2 regions of the Martelella sp. FLE1502 genome follow, and region 1 is predicted to be linked to the other one. Evidence: riboswitches for the same ligand, from Rfam matches in the RefSeq annotation. Region 1 holds a riboswitch; the other holds the start of a gene.
The links. A riboswitch is a leader RNA that binds a small molecule or an ion and turns the genes downstream of it on or off. The one in region 1 is predicted to bind thiamine pyrophosphate.
Positions count from the first base shown of each region.

Region 2: it holds a riboswitch for thiamine pyrophosphate, as region 1 does, so the genes downstream of both, V6767_RS09660 (ABC transporter permease) here and thiM (hydroxyethylthiazole kinase) in region 1, are expected to answer to the same signal.

Region 1 is NZ_JBAKFQ010000011.1:59,638-63,347, reverse strand. It holds gene thiD (bifunctional hydroxymethylpyrimidine kinase/phosphomethylpyrimidine kinase) at 1-219, opposite strand, end outside; gene thiE (thiamine phosphate synthase) at 216-854, opposite strand; gene thiM (hydroxyethylthiazole kinase) at 845-1,639, opposite strand; TPP riboswitch at 1,682-1,776, opposite strand; gene V6767_RS11490 (hypothetical protein) at 1,915-2,694, opposite strand; gene V6767_RS11485 (CoA-acylating methylmalonate-semialdehyde dehydrogenase) at 2,829-3,710, opposite strand, start outside.
Region 2 is NZ_JBAKFQ010000009.1:9,511-13,220, reverse strand. It holds gene V6767_RS09675 (hypothetical protein) at 1-148, shown strand, start outside; gene V6767_RS09670 (hypothetical protein) at 155-358, opposite strand; gene V6767_RS09665 (ABC transporter substrate-binding protein) at 514-1,455, opposite strand; gene V6767_RS09660 (ABC transporter permease) at 1,486-2,241, opposite strand; TPP riboswitch at 2,308-2,409, opposite strand; gene V6767_RS09655 (sugar porter family MFS transporter) at 2,623-3,710, shown strand, end outside.

The DNA of each region.
Region 1 (3,710 bases):
GTCGACCTTCACGTCATCGAAGATCGCGGCGATCTGCTCGGCGACGAAGGCCGAGGGAACCTCGTGCACGCCGGTGACGCCGCGGGTGTTCTGCGCCGTCAGGCCCGTCATCGCCGCCATGCCGTATGTTCCGAGTGCCGAAAAGGTCTTGATGTCGGCCTGAATGCCGGCGCCGCCCGAGGGATCGGAACCGGCGATCGAGAGGATGTTTGCGATCATTGCTTCGCCTTCCGGATGGCTTCGGCAAGATCCGCCGTCGCCTGATATGGATCGGGCTGGCCGCAAATGGCCGAAACGACGGCGATCCCGTCGGCCCCATGCCTGAATGTGGATTCCACATGCTCCCCTTTCAACCCGCCGATCGCAACGGCCGGCAGTCCACAAAGCGCGATCATCGAGGAAAGGCCGGCAAAGCCGACGGGCAGCGCGTGATCGGACTTGGTGCTGGTGGCGAAGACCGGACCGGCGCCAACATAGTCGATGCCGGCTGGATCAAAGGCGCGCGCGACGTCGAGGCCGTTGACGGAAACGCCGAGAATCTTGTCATCGCCGATCAGGTCCCGGACATCTTTCGGGCGGGCATCCTCCTGGCCGACATGAACGCCGTCGGCATCGATCGCGATGGCGGCCTCGACGTCGTCATTGACAATCAGCCGGACCGGCGTGCCGGCTGTCACCTGTTTAAGCGCAAGCCCCATGTCGATGCGTTCGCGCGTCGAGGCGCGTTTCATGCGGAGCTGCACGATTGTCGCGCCGCCGGCGACGGCATCGCGCGTGGTGGCGACCATGCCGTAATCGCCGCAGAGATCGGGATCGAGAACGAGGTAGAGGGAAAGGTCGAATTTCATAGCCATTCGATCTCCGCCTCAAGGCCAAGTGCTTCGGGCGTGACGGCGGCGAGCGCATCGAGGAAATGGACCTGGAACGAGCCGGGGCCCTCGGCCTTTCGATGCGCGCGGCTGCCGGCCACTGCGTAATGGGCAAGTGCCGCGACCGTTGCCTCGAAGGCATCGTCACGCCATGCTCCGGCATAGCCGCCGACAAGCGCCGTCAGCGCGCAGCCGAGCGCCGTGACCCGGGGCATCAGCGGCGAGCCGCCACCGATGTGGGCAATGCGGCTTCCGTCGGTCACAAAATCGCGTTCGCCGGTGACCGCCACCACCATGTTGCGCTCGCGGGCAAGCGCCTTCGCCGTCTCTTCGGCGGCGGTGACGCTGTCGCCGGCATCGACGCCCTTGCCGGCGCTGGTGGCGCCGGAGAAGGCGAGAATTTCGGAGGCATTGCCGCGCAGGATCGTGGGCCCGAGGTCGAGGATTTCGCGCGCGGCCCTGGCGCGGAAGCCGGTGGCAAAATGGGCGACGGGGTCGAATACCCAAGGCGTTCGCTTGCCGTTGGCCGTCTCGATCGCGGCCTTCATGCCGGTAAGCCAGTCGGGGGATAACGTGCCGATATTGATGGTGACGGCGGAGACGATGCCGGCAAACTCGCCGGCCTCTTCCTTGGCGTGGACCATGGCCGGAGAAGCGCCGGCGGCGAGCAGAACATTCGCGGCGATATTCATCGCCACGTAATTGGTGATGCATTGGGTAAGCGGCGCGTCCGCGCGCATCTTCTCAAGTATGGGGGCGATATCGGCCATCGGCGTCCTCCTTGTTTGTCGCGGAGGAACTCGGGCGCCGAAGCAAAGACCCGAGTGACTCCCTCCGCCGGCATGATCCGGATCAGGTTCCAAGGGTACATCTCAGCCCGCTCTCACGGACGCCCCTGTCGCTCGAGAGCATTTCCGGTGAAAACCCGAAATGCTCTATCTATTTGTTTTTGCGCGCGTCCGGACGGAAAACCGGTATCCACTTTTCCTGGACGCGCTCCAGTGGCTCGTTATACCAGAAAAAGCCGCTTCGGAAAGAGGTGGTGTTACTCAGGCGAAGGGGCTCGCCACGCCGTTTCGCGACAGGGGCCGGTGGTCGCCAGAACGGATGCGAGATCGCGATCCTTGGCCGCCTGCTCGACGAAATGCTGCCGCTCGGGCGAAAGCTGGTCGGCTAGATTGTCCTGGTTCCAGGCGCGATGCCGGAAAATGAATTCGTCATCGAAGAGGTGCTGTTCCTCGGCCGTCCGCGTGCCCTTCAGACTTGCATGGAGATAGTAGAGGACGTCCGGGTTCAAAGGAGTCAGGCCCTCGCCGTCGTCGGTGATGAGAAATGAGAGAAGGGCCGCCTCGCTGCCTCTTTTCGCCGCGTCTTGCAGGCGCTCCATCAGTCCAGCGAATTCGACTTCGCCCTCCGTCTCCGGGTTACGGGAAAAACGGCCGCAATAGATAAGGTCGCTGTCAATGCGTAGCTTGCCTGCCAGCTGGAACATAGCCATGACATATGGCAGGGTCATGCAGGTATTGAGGTCGTCGAAAGCACTGTCTGTCTGGATGTATTCGCGCCAGAGTTGATAGCGTGCCTCTTCTGTTCCCTCGTCTGCGAATGCCGGATAGCGCTTTTCATAGATTTCGTAGTGCCCGCGCAGATAATCACCGCAATCGGGAATGCGGGGATTGTAGTCGAGTTCGGAGGTCGCGAATTCCCATTCCTCGAACGTCATTTCCGGTCTTGTCGGCTGCGGATGCGTTTCGAACGACCATGCAGAGGCTTCACAGGCGAATACGCTGCAGGCCGCGAAGGCCATCAACAATCGAATCATCATACCCACCGGTTCCTACGAGACACCCGTAAAAGTAGTGACAGGTTAGCACTGGTAACCGGTTGTAGAAAGACGTGGAGCAACCAAAGAAACACGTGACCTCCGCGCACTCAGGACGCGGAGGTCACGTTTATACATTACTTCATCGTCGGCATCGAGAATTCGGCGCCGGCGCGGATGCCCTTGGGCCAGCGCTGGGTGATGGTCTTCAGGCGGGTGTAGAAGCGGACGCCCTCCGGGCCATGCATGTGGTGATCGCCGAACAGCGAGGCCTTCCAGCCGCCGAAGGAGTGGAATGCCATCGGAACCGGGATCGGCACGTTGACGCCGACCATGCCGACCTTGATCTTGTGGGCGAATTCGCGGGCGGCGTCACCGTCGCGGGTGAAGATCGCCGTGCCGTTGCCGAATTCGTGGTCGTTGATCCATTGGGCGGCCTCGTCATAGCTCTTTGCGCGGGCGACGGAGAGGACCGGGCCGAAAATCTCTTCCTTGTAGATCTTCATGTCGGTAGTGACCTTGTCGAACAGGGTCGCGCCGACGAAATAGCCGTTCTCGTAGCCCTGCAGCTTCAGGCCGCGGCCATCAACCACCAGTTCCGCGCCTTCTTCCACGCCCGAATCGATGTAGCCGGTCACGCGTTCAAGCGCTGCCGCCGTCACCACCGGGCCCATATCGGCTTCCGGATCGGTGCCGGGGCCGACCTTGAGGGCGGCAATGCGGGGCTTCAGCTTGTCGATCAGCTTGTCCGCCGTCTCGTCGCCCACGGGCACGGCAACGGAGATCGCCATGCAGCGCTCGCCGGCGGAGCCGAAGGCGGCGCCCATCAGCGCATCGGCGGCCTGGTCCATGTCGGCGTCGGGCATCACGATCATGTGGTTCTTGGCCCCGCCCAGCGCCTGGCAGCGTTTGCCGTTGGCGGTTGCGGTTGTGTAGATGTAGCGCGCGATCGGGGTGGAGCCGACGAAGGAGACGGCCTCGATATCCGGGTCGTTCAGAAGCGCGTCGACGGCTTCCTT
Region 2 (3,710 bases), on a different contig from region 1:
TCTGATGGCGACGATCCTCGACAGGACCGGACGACAGGAGGCCGCGGTCGCGGTCTGGCGGCGCTATCTCGAATTCTATCCCGCCGACCGCGATGTCGCGGCCTTTGTCGAAAGCACGCTGAACGAGCGGGCGGGCAAGCGGATTTAGCCGATTTCAGAAATGCATGACGTGGCGCAGCACGCGGTAGAGCAGATGCAGTGCAAGCAGCGCGGCGCCGGCGGCCAGGACGAGGTGGGAGAGCGGGCTCAGCAGGCTGCCCTCGATGGTGCCCGCGACGTCGGGATATTGATAAAGCAAGATGCGGATGGTGAGGCCCGCAAGCCCGACCACCACCAGCACAAGGCCGGCAAGTTTCATGATCCGATCTCCTGTCGTGAAGGAATAGAGATCGGTCTTTGGATGGCGGTATCGCCGCAATTGTCGTCACAAAAGACCGAAACAGCGAGGCGGCATGCGCGCCGCCTCTTTCAATTCTTTATAAAGTGCTTTTGTGGCGATTTAAGGCCGGTCTGTTATTCCTGCGACAGTGAGACCGAGATTGTATCAACCGGCGGCGCTTCAGAGATCAGTCCGTTTTCCGCCATGAACGCGCCGAAACGCTCGTACCGTTCGGCATCGGAGGCGGCGGGGCGCTTGGCGAAGCGGACGACGGATTCGGCGAAGGCCTGACGGTTTAGCTCGTCGTCGAGATCGGGATAGGCCTTTGCAAAGCTCTCCCATGCTTCCTCAGGATGGTTGACGATGAAGACTGTCGCCTTTTCCACAGCCTCGAGGAAGCGCGGCAGGCGGTCATCGTCAAGCATGTCGCTGCGGGTCACGTAGATCAGCTCGTCATAGACCGGCACGCCATGCTCTTCCGGAAAGAAGGCCTTGCCCTCGTGGCCGGCGATCCGCATCTGCGGCAGTTCGATATTGCGGAATGAGCCGATGGTCGCGTCGACCTGTCCGGACAGCAGCGACTGGGTCAGCGCGAAATTGACGTTGATGAGGGTTATGTCGTCCTTGGTGAGGCCCGCGTTCTCCAGCATCGTGGCCACCACCGCATCCTCGATGCCGGCCACCGAAAAACCGATCTTCTTGCCCTTCAGGTCGGCGACGGATTTGATCGGTCCGTCTTTCAGCACCGTCAGCGTGTTGAGCGGGGTTGAGACCAGCGTGCCGAAACGGACGATATCGATGCCGGCCTCGTGGTCGAGATAGAGATTGGGCTGGTAGTGAATGCCGATATCGACCTTTCCGGTCGCCACCATGCGCGGCACCATCGACGGGTCGGACGGCGGCACCAGTTCCACATCGAGCCCCTCATCGGCGAAATAGCCGTTCTCCTGGGCTACCACCAGCGGTCCGTGATCGGGGTTCACATACCATTCGAGGATCACGTCGAGTTTGTCGGCGGCGCTCGCCAGCCCGGGGGCCAGGGCAAGAGCGGCGGCGAATGCGAGTTTCTTTAGCATGTCATTCTCCTGTTTATCTGAGCCGGTCGCTCAATCCTCGTGCGACCAGCGGGTGAAGAAGGGAGCGGCGAGATCCACCGCCTTTCGAAACAGCACGGCCTCGAGTGCCAGGATCAGCATGGCGGCGAACACGGTGTCACTCTGCATGCGGGCATTGGCCTGGACCATGAGAAAGCCGAGTCCGCCGGCTGAGCCCACCCATTCGCCCACCACCGCGCCGAGCGGCGCGAGGGGCGCGGCGATCCTGAGGCCGGAAAACAGATGCGGCATCGCCAGCGGCAGACGGATATGGCGCAGCATCTCGAAATGATCCGCGCCATCGAGCAGGCCTGCGGCCACGATCTCCGGATCGGTGCGTCTCAGCCCGTCGGCAAAACTGGAGGCGACGGGGAAGAACACGATGATCGTCGTCATCACCACCTTGGAGGCGATGCCGAAGCCGAACCACAGAACCAGCATCGGCGCGATCACGAAGACGGGAAAGGATTGCAGCACCACCAGAACGGGCCAGATGAAACGGCCGATGCGGGGAAAGGCGGCAATGAAAATCGCCGCCGCCGCGCCGAAGACCGCGCCCATGGCAAAGCCCGCCAGGATTTCCCTGAGCGTCACCAGCGCCTCTTCAAGCAGCATGGCGTGGGCGGTCTGGAACTTCGCCAGCACGGCAAGCGGCGGCGGCAGGATATAGCGCGGCAGGTCGCCGAGATCGATGATCGCCTGCCAAAGCAAAAGCAGTGCAAAGGTGATCGTCAGGAAGGTGAGAACAGCCGAAAGGGTACGCTTCAATCCCGCTCTCCCCGGCAGTACCGGGCAGCGGAGGCGTCAATAGAGGCTGATTTTCTGGGCGTGTCGCTCAAGACCAAACTCCGTTCCTACGCCGGCATAACCCGGATCAGGTTCAAGGGTTCGGCCTTCGGCCATCTCAGTGTCACGGACACACCCCTCGGATGCCCCCTCTATGCCGCGCGCCGGCGCGCCGGTCAAGGGCCCGCCGGCGAAGTCGGGAACGCCGCTAATATAAACGCTAAGGTCCGAAAGGATTTGACAACGGATGCCGTTTTGACTTTCAACTTTTGGTATAAGGCCGTTTGCGGTTTGCAGCGACGGTTCATAAACGGGGTCATAAGAGGGGAAGGCGGCAACCGCCGCCCAAGCGGAGGAAAACCCATGCTCATCGCCATCGTCATTGTGGCAGCGCTGTTCGGCATGCTCTTCGGTTTCGACCAGGGCGTGATTTCCGGCGCCCTGCCGTTCATCAAGCAGGATTTCACGGTTTCGCCCTTCATGGAGGGCGTCATCACCTCGGCCGTGCCGCTCGGCGCGGTGGCGGGCACCGTGCTGGCCATGGTCACCACCGATCGCTACGGGCGTAAGCCGATGCTGATACTGGGCGCGCTGATATTCCTGGTCGGCTCGCTGATTTCCGCGCTCGCCTTCAACCAGTATGTGCTGACGCTCGCCCGCCTGTTGATCGGCGTCGGCATCGGCGCCTCGGCGATGACCGCGCCGATGTTTCTGGCGGAAGTCGCGCCGGCGCGCATTCGCGGCACCATCGTCTCGGCTTTCCAGTTGATGATCACTATCGGCATCATGGTGTCCTACATGTCGGATGCGGCCTTTGGCGGTTCGGGCGACTGGCGCTGGATGATCGGCGTCGGCGTGTTCCCGTCGATCGTGGCGCTGATCGGCATCCTGCTGTCGCCGGAAACGCCGCGCTGGCTGACGCTCAACGCCAATGCCGACAAGGCGCGCGATATCATCGCGAAGCTGCAGCCGGAATCCTCGCCCGCCGAGGTTGACGAGATCATCGCCGAGATCAAGGAAAGCGCAAAGGACGAGGAGGCGACGCCTGCTTGGAGCACGTTCCTGAAGCGCGGCATCCTGCCGGTGACGAGCTTCGCCATGATCGTGTTCGTGCTGCAGCAGCTTTCCGGCATCAACGCGATCATCTATTACGCCCCGGAAATCTTCAAGAATGCCGGCTTTTCCGGCACAACGACCGATCTTCTGGCCACCGTCGGCATCGGCGTCGTCAATGTCGCGCTGACCGTCGTCGCGATGTATCTGGTGGAAAGCATGGGCCGTCGCAAGCTGTTGATCCTCGGCTTCATCGGAACCGCGGCGTCGATGGCGCTGGTGACCGTGGCGACGATGATGGATGTCGCGGCAACCCCCTATCTTGCCATGATCGGCATTTTCGCCTTCATCGCCTTCTTCGCCGTCAGTCTCGGCCCGTTGCCCTGGCTCTATATGGC